3 regions of the Liquorilactobacillus sp. genome follow, and region 2 is predicted to be linked to each of the others. Evidence: predicted binding sites of a transcription regulator. Region 2 holds the regulator's gene; each other region holds the start of a gene.
The links. Region 2 encodes HrcA, which represses chaperone genes, less so after heat shock. Its sites were predicted from a motif close to TTAGCACTCNNNNNNNNNGAGTGCTAA; they were not measured.
Positions count from the first base shown of each region.

Region 1: a site for HrcA is predicted at 1,338-1,364, ahead of groES (co-chaperone GroES). Genes of this name have one in related genera too.
Region 3: a site for HrcA is predicted at 2,895-2,921, ahead of clpP (ATP-dependent Clp endopeptidase proteolytic subunit ClpP). Genes of this name have one in related genera too.

Region 1 is NZ_JBDNTS010000004.1:52,129-56,716, forward strand. It holds gene ABF682_RS03095 (redox-sensing transcriptional repressor Rex) at 1-539, shown strand, start outside; gene ABF682_RS03100 (lysostaphin resistance A-like protein) at 584-1,216, opposite strand; gene groES (co-chaperone GroES) at 1,393-1,677, shown strand; gene groL (chaperonin GroEL) at 1,713-3,338, shown strand; gene ABF682_RS03115 (APC family permease) at 3,701-4,588, shown strand, end outside.
Region 2 is NZ_JBDNTS010000006.1:104,640-109,227, reverse strand. It holds gene ribF (riboflavin biosynthesis protein RibF) at 1-762, shown strand, start outside; gene hrcA (heat-inducible transcriptional repressor HrcA) at 871-1,905, shown strand; gene grpE (nucleotide exchange factor GrpE) at 1,921-2,544, shown strand; gene dnaK (molecular chaperone DnaK) at 2,575-4,422, shown strand; gene dnaJ (molecular chaperone DnaJ) at 4,534-4,588, shown strand, end outside.
Region 3 is NZ_JBDNTS010000004.1:89,276-93,863, reverse strand. It holds gene ABF682_RS03275 (sugar-binding transcriptional regulator) at 1-657, opposite strand, end outside; gene rpoN (RNA polymerase factor sigma-54) at 978-2,294, opposite strand; tRNA gene ABF682_RS03265 (tRNA-Arg) at 2,360-2,431, shown strand; gene clpP (ATP-dependent Clp endopeptidase proteolytic subunit ClpP) at 2,963-3,556, shown strand; gene whiA (DNA-binding protein WhiA) at 3,732-4,588, opposite strand, start outside.

The DNA of each region.
Region 1 (4,588 bases), on a different contig from region 2:
CTGTTAAGGTTGATTCCGCAACAATTAGAAGAGACTTCTCATACTTTGGTGCTCTAGGAAAACGAGGATATGGGTATGATGTGGACAGCTTGCTTGCTTTTTTCAAGAAGACCTTAAAGCAAGACCAGTTAACAAATGTAGCACTGATTGGAGTTGGTAATCTCGGGCATGCGCTCTTGAATTATAATTTTCATCAGAGTAATAATGTGCGTATTAGTGCTGCTTTTGATATTAATCAGGATATCACTGGAACAATTCAAAGTAGTGTCCCGGTTTATGATATGGCTGATATGAAGGAGCAGTTAACAGTTCAGCAAATTGAGATTGTAATTTTAACCGTTCCATCCAGTGTCGCTCAAAAGGTTACAAAAGAGCTTGTTGATGTTGGAATTAAGGGAATACTTAATTTTACGCCGCTTAGAATTACAGTTCCTAGTACTGTTAGAGTTCAGAACGTTGATCTAACAAATGAATTACAAACCCTAATTTATTTCCTGAATAAATTTGGTGATGAAGCTGAAACACCATCAGAAGATTAACAGCTAAAAATGCTTTGCTAAAGTTCTTACTGCGGTAAGGCTTTTTATTTTAGTTGAAGTGCAACAACCAGAAGATTCATAAGTATATGAGTAATGATTGGTGCTTTAATATTGTGAGCCTTGTAGTATACAAAACTCAAAACTAGTCCTAAACAAGCATAGGTTAAGTAGTGCCCGTCAGCATGAGCAATGCTGAAAAGAATACTTGAGAAGAGTGCAGCTCCCATTGGATTAATAAAGGTTGAGAGGTTACCGAAGAATACTTTGCGAAAAATAAATTCTTCCATTACCGGTGCAGCAACTATTACGTATATTAAATAATAAGGATAGTGAGCGATAATTGTCATTATTTGGCTTGTATTTTCGGAGACCGCTGGTTGATGTAGAAAATAAATTTCAGCAAGCATTGTTACTTTTTGGACAAGAAAAGCTAGAATTGTTCCCAAAATACCTAATAATAGTACTGAAGTCAGGGAGCTTTTTTTTGAATCAATATGGTTCGCAAACGGAAATTTCTGGTTAAGGTAGAACATACAGAATATTCCTGCAGTTCCCACAATACTAGTTGTGATGAACAGCAATAGATTACTTTTGCTTACTGTAAAAAAAAGATTCGGAAATAGCATGACAACAAGATATGTTACGAGTAGTACGAAAGAATTTTTTCTGATATTCATAGTTAGCTCCATTCACTTTAATAATAGGTCTAGTATAGCATATATTAATTTAGCACTCTTGCAGTTAGAGTGATAAAAAACTTGCATTTTTAGCATGAATTGATTATAGTAATAGTTGTGATTAGCACTTGAACTAATAAAGTGCTAAAAGCAAAACAATATTGGAGGGATATACAGTGCTTAAACCTTTAGGAGATCGTGTTATTTTGGAAGTTCAAAAAGATGAGGAACAAACTGTTGGCGGTATAGTGATTGCTAGCAATGCTCAAGAAAAGCCACAAACAGGAAAAGTGGCAGCTGTTGGTGCAGGCCGAGTTTTAGATAACGGCGAAAAGGTTGCTTTATCAGTCAAAGTCGGTGAAACAGTTTTGTTTGATAAATATGCTGGCACAGAGGTCAAATACGAAGAAAAAGGGTATTTGGTTGTTCATGAAAAAGATATTGTTGCAATTGTAGACTAAAGATTATTATAAATCGACTATGAGGTGAATTATTAATGGCAAAAGAAATTAAATTTTCAGAAGATGCTCGTTCAAAAATGCTTGCAGGTGTTGATAAGTTAGCAAATACGGTTAAATCAACAATTGGTCCAAAAGGAAGAAATGTTGTTTTGGAACAGTCTTATGGTTCACCAACAATTACAAATGATGGTGTAACTATTGCAAAGGCAATTGAACTTGAAGATCACTTTGAAAATATGGGAGCAAAACTTGTTGCGGAAGTTGCTTCAAAGACAAATGATATTGCAGGTGATGGTACTACAACTGCTACTGTATTGACACAAGCAATTGTTACGGAAGGAATGAAGAACGTAACTGCAGGTGCAAATCCAGTGGGTATTCGTCGAGGAATTGAGTTGGCAACAAAAGCTGCAGTCGATGAACTGCATGAAATGTCACACAAAGTAGAATCAAAGAGTGATATTGCTCAAGTTGCTGCAATTTCTTCAACTAGTGAAGAGATTGGAAAGTTAATTGCGGATGCAATGGAAAAAGTTGGAAATGACGGTGTTATTACAATTGAAGAATCAAAGGGAATTGATACTTCATTGGATGTTGTAGAAGGAATGCAATTTGATCGTGGATACCTTTCACAATATATGGTTACAGATAATGATAAGATGGAAGCAGATTTAGACAATCCATATGTTTTGATTACTGATAAGAAGATTTCAAACATTCAAGAAGTTCTCAATCTCTTACAATCAATTGTAGAACAAGGGCGTCCATTGTTAATCATTGCTGATGATGTTGATGGTGAGGCCTTACCTACGCTTGTTTTGAACAAGATTCGTGGAACGTTCAATGTTGTTGCTGTCAAGGCTCCAGGCTTTGGTGATCGCCGTAAAGAGATGTTGCAAGATGTTGCTACATTGACTGGTGCGACTGTTATTACAGAAGACTTAGGTCTCCAATTAAAAGATACAACGGTTGATCAGCTTGGTTCTGCAAGCAAGATTACTGTGACAAAAGAAAAGACTACTATTGTTGAGGGTGCCGGCAATAAGTCTGAGATTGCTGAGCGTGTAAATACAATTAAGAAACAAATTGCTGAAACAACTTCAGATTTTGATCGTGAAAAGCTACAAGAGCGCCTAGCTAAACTTGCTGGTGGTGTAGCTGTAGTTAAGGTCGGAGCAGCAACTGAGACAGAATTAAAGGAACGTAAGTATCGTATTGAAGATGCATTGAATGCTACTAGAGCAGCTGTTGAAGAAGGATTTGTTTCTGGTGGCGGAACAGCATTGGTTAACGTTATTGGCAAAGTTTCCGAATTGGAAGAGACTGGTGATGTTCAAACCGGTATTAATATTGTTAAGCGTGCTTTAGAAGAACCTGTCCGTCAAATTGCTGCTAACGCAGGACTTGAAGGTTCTGTGATTGTGGAAAAGTTAAAATCACAAAAAACAGGAATTGGTTACAATGCTGCTACAGATGAATGGGTTGATATGGTAGAAGCTGGAATTGTTGATCCAACTAAGGTCACGCGTTCTGCTTTACAAAATGCGGCAAGTGTGTCTGCATTATTGTTAACGACAGAAGCAGTTGTTGCTGAGGTACCGGCTCCTGAAGCTCCTGTTGCCCCTGCTGCTCCTGCACCAGGCATGGGCGGAATGATGTAATAACTAACTGATTGGGCTTATGATAGTTAAAGTAAGTGTGACTGACATAAGCTTAAGCTATTAAAATCTTAGTATTAACTTGAATTCACTAGGATGCAGTGTGGTCTTGGCTTTAAGTAATTTGAAGTTAGAGAAAAATTGATGCATATGACATGTTTAAGGTTTATTAATAAAAAGGGCTAGATCAAATGTATATTTTGATTTAGCCCTTTTTATTAAGCAAAATAGTAAGATTGTTCTTATTTTGAGGGTGCAACTGAATGTAAAGTGTGATAAATTGTTTTAATAGGGAATTAGCAGATAGTAAAATAATACTATTTCATAGAATTTGATTATCTTATTTATCAAAGAGGGGAAATTAAATGTGGCGCTATTTAAAACGATTATTGATTGGAAAACCTTTAAAAACTGCAGATGAGGGTAACCAACAACTAACAAAGTTCAAAGCCTTGGCTCTGCTGTCTTCTGACGCATTATCATCAGTAGCATATGGGACTGAGCAAATTACAGCAGTTTTGGTGGCCTTATCTGCTGCGGCTACGTGGTATGCGTTACCAGCAGCTGGGATTGTTTTGATTCTATTGTTTGCAATAACATTGTCCTATCGACAAATTATTCATGCATATCCATCTGGCGGAGGTGCATATATTGTTGCAACAAAGAACTGGGGAACACCAGTCGGCTTAGTTGCAGGTGGTTCATTGCTAGTTGATTACATGTTGACTGTAGCCGTTTCTGTAACTTCCGGGACGGAGGCAATCACTTCAGCAATTCCATTTTTGAGGACATATAGTATTGCTATTGCAATTATCATTGTCTTATTTATTATGACTTTGAATTTGCGCGGCATGCGTGAATCAGCTTCTTTTTTAACATTTCCAGTTTATCTATTCATTACTATTTTGGTTTCGATGCTTGGATGGGGATTATTCAATATTATTACGAATAAGGTTCAATATAATGCGCCTGCACCAATAGGGGGAGCAGTTCCTGGAATGTCTTTAATCTTGTTTCTTAAGGCATTTTCAGCGGGATCATCTTCCTTGACGGGTGTGGAAGCTATTAGTAATGCAGTCCCTAATTTTAAAAAACCTAAAAGAAGAAATGCCGCTAATACCTTAGCTCTGATGGCCGTAATTCTAGGTGCGTTTTTTACAGGAGTTACTTTCTTGAGTTATTATCTGGGTGTTCTTCCTAATAACAAAGAAACGGTCTTATCTCAAATAGGAATGGCGGTTTTCGGTAAGGGA
Region 2 (4,588 bases):
CCGTTCAAGGGAGTGAATCCACGAGATATTAAATATCTGACCATTTTGGAGCAAAAAATTAAACTTTTTGAAAAAATGGGTGCTGATATTGTATATGTAGTCTCATTGAATAATCTTCTGGTCAAAATGGGACCGCAAGAATTTGTCGATAAATATATGGTAGGATTGAATGCAGAGGCAATTGTTGCTGGTTCTGATTATACGTATGGTAAGAAGGACACTGCAAATATGCGGCTCCTTTCAAAATATGCTGAAAAGCGTTTTAAAGTTATTGAAGTGGAACATTTAAATGACAAGAAACAAAAGATTAGCTCAACACGAATTCGAAAAGCACTTTTGAATGGTGATATTGCATGTGCGAATGAGCTTTTGGGATATCATTATCAAAATAGTGGTAAAGTTGTTCATGGTGAACAAAGAGGGCGTGAACTTGGATTTCCCACAATCAATGTTGCAGTTGATACACAAGAGATGCTGCCAGCAGAGGGAATATATGTTGTTAAAGTTGCGCTTGTCGGTAAAGTTGTCTTAGGAATGGCATCGATTGGACGAAATGAGACTTTTGGCGCCGGGAGAGAGGTCACACTAGAAATTAATTTACTTGATTTTTCACAGATGGTATATGATCAAGATGTAGTAGTTGACTGGTATGAGAAGTTAAGGGGACAAGTTAAATATACTGGGGCGGCAGGACTAATTACACAGTTAGAAAAAGATGAGGAAGACACACGGAAATACTTTAAGAAAGCAAGAGAAATATAAGAAATATGGGATAATTGGGCATCATTTCTTGACTTATTTAAGCAGTTCTTGTATATTAATAATTGACTTAGCACTCTATAACATTAAGTGCTAATCGAGGTGATTGAAATGCTTACTAAGAGACAATTGTTAATTCTTGAAGCAATAATTCAGGAGTACACAACTGTTAGAAGGCCTGTTGGTTCGAAATTTTTAGGTGAACAGTTGCCAATGCAGGTAAGTTCTGCGACTATCCGCAATGAGATGGTAGCACTGGAGCATCTGGGATTTATCAACAAGGAACATTCTTCTTCCGGTAGGGTACCAACTCTGAAAGGTTATCGTTACTATATCGATAATCTTGTTAAGCCTGATACTGTTAATCAAGAACAACTGGATGACATCCGCTCCTCATTTGACAATGATTTCTATAAGATTGATGAAATTGTCGCTGAGTCTGCGAAAATACTTTCTGATATGACCAATTACACTGCAATTGCTTTTAAACCTGAGACGAAAAATATTAGATTTCAGGGTTTTAGGGTTCTTCCGGTTGGTAACCAGCAGCTAATGATGATGCTGGTTACCAGTGATGGGAACGTTGAAAGCCAACTCTTTAATGTTCCTAGAGGATTGAGCGGTGATGAGATCGAAGCCGTAATTCGTGTGGTCAATGACCGGATTGTTGGATTACCGCTTGATCAGGTAATTGAGAGACTGCATGAGACGATTCCTCTATTATTGCATTATGTTCAAAGACCTGTAGGATTTCTTGATATTTTCGGGAATATTCTGGAGCGGTCGGCGCGCGAGCAATTCTTTGTGAGTGGCAAGTTGAATTTATTGAATTTTATTGGTAAAGCAGATGTCAATCAGATTAAAGAACTCTATTCTTTGATTGAGCGTTCTGAGGATCTTAATAATTTAATTGGTAATTCGACAGGTACAATTCAAGTGAAAATTGGAGACGAACTGACTAACAGCTCATTAAGCAATTACAGCTTGATTTCAACCACTTACGACGTGGCACAGCATGGACAAGGATTAATTGCTCTGCTTGGTCCAACAAATATGCCATATTCTAAGATGATTGGACTTGTTCAAACATTTCAAGAAGAATTGGCACGTAAATTATTGGATTACTATAGTTTTTATGATGATTAGAAAAGGGGTGTCTGTTTGTCAGAACAAAAGGGAAGCGAAGAAAAGCAAACTCTGAAAACTAATGAGGATATTTCAGAAGAGCCTGTTGAAGGTGAAAAGATTCCAGAAGTTGATGAAAAACAAGCGAAGGAAGAGACTTCAAAAGAACCTGTTGCGGATGGTGAGGATTCTGAAAAAGAAGAATTAAAACAAAAAGCAGCAGAACTTCAAAAAAAATGCGATGGTTTTGAGGATAAGTATCTAAGAGCCGAGGCCGAAATGGCTAATATGCATACAAGATTCAAGAAAGAGCAAGAAAAGTTATTGCGTTATGATGGTCAGAGCCTTGCTAAAGATGTTCTTCCAGTTATTGATAACTTGAATCGAGCATTAAAAATTGAAGTTACTGATGATGCTTCCAAACAATTAAAAAGAGGAATCGAACTTGTTTTCAACGATATGGAAAAAGCATTGAAGGCAAATAATGTGACAAAGATTGAAGCACTTGGTCAAGACTTTGACCCAACACTTCATCAAGCTGTTAAGTCCGTTCCGGCTGGAGAAGGTCAGAAGACGGAAACTGTAATTGAAGTATTTCAGGATGGCTATATGTTGAAGGATCGTGTATTACGACCGGCAATGGTAGTCGTTGCACAATAAATTAAAAATTTTTGAAAGAGGTTGAAATTAATGTCAAAGATTATTGGAATCGATTTAGGAACAACTAACTCTGCAGTTGCCGTTCTTGAAGGAAAAGAAGCTAAGATTATTACTAACCCTGAAGGAAATCGTACAACTCCTTCTGTTGTATCATTTAAAAACGGTGAGACTCAAGTCGGAGAAGTTGCAAAGAGACAGGCAATTACGAACCCTGATACAATTGCATCAATCAAACGTCATATGGGTGAAGCTGGTTACAAAGTAAAGATTCAAGACAAAGAATATACGCCTCAAGAAATTTCAGCGATGATTTTACAATATATTAAGGATTATGCAGAATCATATCTTGGTGAAGATGTTTCGCAAGCAGTTATTACAGTCCCTGCTTACTTTAACGATAGTCAACGTCAAGCTACAAAAGATGCTGGTAAAATTGCTGGACTAAAGGTTGAAAGAATTGTCAACGAACCAACTGCTGCCGCTTTAGCATACGGTCTTGATAAGACTGACCGTGATGAAAAAATCTTGGTATTTGACCTTGGTGGTGGGACTTTCGATGTCTCTATCCTTGAATTAGGTGATGGGGTATTCGAGGTACTTTCAACAAATGGTGATACATTCCTTGGTGGAGATGATTTCGATAGCAAGATTATGGAATGGTTGATTGCTGAATTTAAGAAGGAAAATGGGATTGACCTTTCAAAAGATAAAATGGCTATGCAGCGTTTGAAGGATGCAGCTGAAAAAGCTAAGAAAGATCTTTCAGGAATTACAAGTTCGCAAATCAGCTTGCCATTTATTACTGCTGGCGAGAACGGTCCGCTTCATTTGGAGAAGACCTTAACACGTGCACAATTCGATAATTTAACAGCTGACTTAGTTGAGAGAACAAAAATTCCAGTGCGTAATGCCTTAAAAGATGCTGGACTTTCAATGAGTGAGATTGACGAAGTTATCTTGGTTGGTGGTTCTACACGTATTCCAGCTGTACAGGCTGCAGTTGAATCTGAAACGGGTAAGAAACCTAATCAATCAGTTAACCCTGATGAAGCTGTTGCTTTGGGTGCTGCTATCCAAGGTGGTGTTATTACTGGTGATGTTAAGGATGTTGTTTTACTTGATGTTACTCCATTATCACTTGGAATTGAGACGATGGGCGGAGTATTCACGAAGTTAATTGATCGTAACACAACAATTCCAACAAGCAAGTCGCAAGTCTTCTCGACTGCTGCAGATAACCAACCTGCTGTTGATATTCATGTCATGCAAGGTGAACGTCCAATGTCTGCAGATAACAAGACACTTGGTCGTTTCCAATTAACGGATATCCCAGCAGCTCCTCGTGGAATCCCACAAATCGAAGTAAAATTCGATATCGATAAGAACGGAATCGTAAATGTATCTGCTAAGGATCTGGGAACAAACAAAGAACAAAAGATTACCATTAAAAGTTCAACAGGACTTTCAGACGATGAAATCGAGCGGATGGTTAAGGAAGCCCAAGAGAATGAAGAAACAGATAAGAAACGCAAAGATGAAGTTGACTTGAAGAACGAAGTCGATCAATTGCTCTTCACAACTGACAAAACATTATCAGACATAAAAGATAAGGTTTCTGAAGATGAAATCAAGAAGGCTGAAGAAGCACGCGATGCTTTAAAGAAAGCCCAAGATGAAAATAATGTTGAGGAAATGAAAACTAAAAAAGATGATTTGACGAAGATTGTTCAAGATTTATCGGTTAAGTTATATCAACAAGCGCAAGAAGCCCAAGAGAAAACAGGTGGAGATTCTGCAGCTGCTGATACAGACAAAAAATCTAACGACGATACAGTTGAAGGTGACTTCAAGGAAGTTGATCCTGACGATAAAAAATAGTCGCTAGCTGATAAAAAGTCAAAGACCAAGTTTTGGACTTTGACTTTTTATTTAGCTGTCACTATGTTACGCTAGGCTAAGCAAACATCTTATTTATGATGGAGGGTAAAAATGGCAGAAAACAGAAATCCGTATGAGGTTTTGGGTGTATCCAAAGATACCTCTG
Region 3 (4,588 bases), on a different contig from region 2:
AGGTTCAAATGCCTCCTCACTCAGTTGTTCAGGTACATACAACGCACGGTGCTGCCCACCAGTATGCATTGCCATCTGCGAACTAACCGTATTGGCTTGAATATCAACTGCTTCCCCTACACCGCCTCTGGCAGGCACAAAAAGTAATTCACGATCCTCACCAATCCGCTTTGTGAGAGCCTTTGCAATTGCCGCCATCGTAATGCCTCCCATGACAGCAATCACATTCTTACCATTCGGCAAAGCTGCTGCCAACGATTCATCAACAAGCTTGCCCATTTCCTCTATAACTCTTGGCTGCTTGTCAGAATCACCTGCTACAATCAAACACTTTTCAATGCCCAATCTCTTTGAAAGCTCAACTTCTTGGTGTCTCATATCTGCAAATTGATCCATTAACCCTCTAAGGCCCTGAATAACATCCTGACCTTTTTCAGTAATAATCATGCCAGACCTAGTTGAAGCAATTAAACTTTGCTCGCGTAGAAAATCGGTCTCAGTTCTAAGCACACGCTCCGTCAATCCGAACTCCTGCGAAAGAACTCGCCTGCCAACAGGTCCCATCCAAGAGATATACCGTAATATCATGAACCGTTGCACCATGGTTTCAACCATGTCGGGAGCAATCTTTTCAATCCATTCAAACTCCTGATGCATCATAGTTACCTTCCTAATGGGACCAATATTGTCCAGTGGTGTCGTTAAACGACCCAGCAAGTCAAAAAACAAAAGCACAACAACAATTTCTCTTTAATTGTTCTCATACCTCCATCAACAACTGCATTATAGCAATATTTCATGCCTAATGCAAGCCAGTAAGTTCTTATTAACAATGGTCGTTAATAGACTAAATTTATATCAATAGCGAGCCTAATTATTCTGTTATTCCGAATTTTAACGTAAAAATTATAGAAAACCACTCCAAGTAGCGAACAATAGTATAATTTCATTTACATTTAAAAAATTCAACCATAAATTTAATTTCTTTTTCTTTGTGTTGAACTGCCAATCTTCAGTTCTTCGCGATATTTTGCAACCGTTCTACGTGATATTTGTATTCCAACCTTTTCTAATTTCAGGACTATCTTACTATCTGACAATGGTTTTTGCTGATTCTCAGCCGTCACAATCACATTTATGTGTTCCTTTATTGTATCTACAGAGATATCTTGTTCCATACTATTTACAGGCCTTCTAAAGAAGTATTTCAGTTCATAGACTCCATAATCACACCGCAAATACTTCCCATTGACAGCTCGACTAATAGTAGACTCATGCAGGTTTAACTTTTGCGCAACATCTCTTAAAAGTAGCGGTTTCAACTGCTGTCCATCATTCAAAAAGAAATCATGCTGGCGTTCAATTATGACCTCTGCTACTCTGACAATGGTTTCCGCACGCAACTCAATATCTTTAATAAGTTCTTGGAAATCTTTTTGTTTTTCTTTCAAAAATTTTTGAACTTCAATTTCATTTTCTGTTGTAAACTTATTATAGTAATCTTGCTTGAAGACAACTAAAGGTTTTGTCCTCTTGGTTGTTTTGATACTAAAGTCAAGTGTCTCTGGATTTTTTTTTATTATTAAATCAGGATAAACATACCCAATATTTTCTTGTTCAAAAGCTGCCCCTGGCGCTGGGGTCAGTCGCTTAATAAATTCAACAACCTTTGAAACCTGTTTTGTATCTATGGACAAATCAACTGCAATTTTGTCCCAGTCCTGATCAACCAAATTTTCAAACTCATTTTCAATAATTAATTGTGCTGCAGCAGGAGCATTTTCGATATTTTGAATTTGTAAAAGCAAACACTCTTTCAAAGAACGTGCGCCAACGCCAGGTGGATCAAGTTGCTGCAGCAAAGTCAGCGCATCCATCATCGTAATATAATCAACACCAGTTTTTGCAATTAACTTTTCTAAATCAACTTTCAAATATCCATTCTCATCAAGTTGTCCAATTAAATAAATAACCCAACTTCTGAGATTTGTTTTTCTCATCGTTAAATGAACCTGTGACAATAGATAGTCATAAAGCGACTGACCTTTATTATCCGTAATCATGTCAAATTGGCTTGCCTTGAGCTCTGACATACCAGTCGAATTACCAGTATAGCTCATCGTTTCTTTGATAGAAACAAATGGATTATCCAATTGTTTTTGTTTTAGATATTTCGCAAGATCTTCAGTACTATAGCGCAATATCTGAATTGACTGCTGCATCTGTTGGGTCATGGCAAATTTTTGAATCTGCTTTTGAATCTGCCCATATCCATAACTTTGATTGTGGGGCATAAAATTTCACCTATCTTTTCAACTTGTAAATTTGAATTCTTTCTTGTAGAATAGTATGAGTAATTGCGCCGCTAGTGTAATGGATCGCACGCAAGATTCCGGTTCTTGTAATGTGGGTTCGACTCCCACGTGGCGCATAGTATCTATTGGTGATTATAAAGGCTTACCGCTTACAAAACAACTATTAGCGAACAGCAACGTGCTTAAAATACGTCCAGCAAGTTTTACTATTATTTTGAAGGTGGCAATATATTATTGCTTTTATAGTAGTCCACAAAGATAAATTGATAAAATCTATACAACCTCAATGAAGCAAGGGAGTGCTTGCAAAACTTGAACATGCAAATCAAGTTTTGGAGGTGCTTTTTTGATTCGTAATTATGCTTACATCTTAAAGCCGAAACATGTTTATTCACAATAAATAGCTGAGCTGGTCAAAGTTTAACTTTTGCTCCAGTCCCTCATTTTTTTAATAATCAGATGCCTGCCTTATAAAAGAAGCTTTAAAATTATTCAAAGCTTCTTTTATAACTGCTGCCTAGATCACAATTATTTCAAGTCCTGCCTTTTTATTTGACCTTTTTTGACCATTAAGTTAAACTAGCAATACAAACGTTTGAGTGCTACACTTAAAACGTTAAATTATAGTTTGAGGGGGTCGTCGTTCAATGAATTTAGTACCTACTGTTATTGAACAATCAGCACAAGGCGAACGTGCGTATGATATTTACTCAAGACTTCTAAAAGATCGCATTATCATGCTTTCTGGAGAAGTCAATGATGACATGGCTAATGCTATCATTGCACAATTGCTGTTCTTAGATGCACAGGATTCAGAAAAAGACATTTACATTTATATCAACTCACCAGGTGGCAGCGTGTCTGCTGGATTGGCAATCTATGATACGATGAACTTTGTTAAAGCAGATGTTCAAACGATCGTAATGGGGATGGCTGCTTCTATGGCAAGTGTCCTTTCAACTGCTGGTACAAAGGGCAAACGTTTTGCATTGCCTAATTCAGAAATTATGATTCATCAACCATCAGGTGGCGCACAAGGTCAAGCAACTGAAATTAATATTGCCGCAGAACACATCTTAAAAACTCGTAAACTTGTCAATAAGATTTTGGCAGATGGTTCTGGTCAAGATATTAAAAAAATTAATCGCGATACTGAACGTGATAACTTTATGACTGCTCAACAAGCCGTTGATTATGGTTTGATTGATGGCATCATGGAAAACAAAAAGAATCTAAAATAAGATAATAAACTGAGAATGTGGAATACGTCGAGAAATGTGACTTATAAAACACGTTTATTCGTAAAAAAATAGAAAGACAGGCTCAAAAAGTTAATTTTTGACTCTGTCTTTCTATTTTTTACCTTAATATCATACCAATTCACTTATTTCAGTGGTCAAATTTTACCGACTTATGTCATACGCCCTTTAATATTTCATTACCATTTCTTAATTGTTCAGCCAATTCATTTATTTTCCGTAATCGATGATTGACTCCTGATTTAGAAATTGGTCCATTTTCTACCAAATCCCCCAGCTCTTTTAAACTAACTTCTGGATGTGCCAATCTTGCACGCGCAATATCTTGAATCTTGGGCGGTAACTTGTTAATTCCATAATTTGCATCAATAAATCCAATATTCTCAATTTGATGCTTTGCCGCATCAGCCACTTTATTCATATTAGCATTCTCGCAATTAACAATTCGGTTGACTGAATTGCGCATGTCGCGCACAATTCTAATGTCCTCAAACTTGAGCATTGCGCTTGTAGCCCCAACTAAGGACAAGAAATCTGCAATTTTTTCTGCCTCTTTTAAGTAAGTAATATATCCACTACGTCTTTCAGTCTTACGTGCGTTCAACCTATAGCGGTTCATTAAGTCACAAATTACATCATTTTGTTCCTCATATAGTGAATAAATTTCTAAATGATAACGACTTGTTTCTGGATTGTTTACCGAACCCGCTGCCAAAAAAGCTCCTCTTAAGTATGATCTGACTTTTGCATCATCTTCTAAAAAATTAAGAGGGACTCCCGTCTTCAACTGAAAACCATCAAGTATATCAAGATCTCTTAATACTTGTTCACTACCTGTTTTTAGACGAACAATGTACAAATTATTTTTCTTGAGCTTCATCTTTCTTCTCACTAATAATTCGCTTTCAACCTCATAAAACTTTTTCAGCAGCTGGTATATTCGCCGAGCAATTGCAGGATTTTCTGTTTGAACATTTAATACAAAATGATGGTTTACAAGGCTCAAAGATCCGT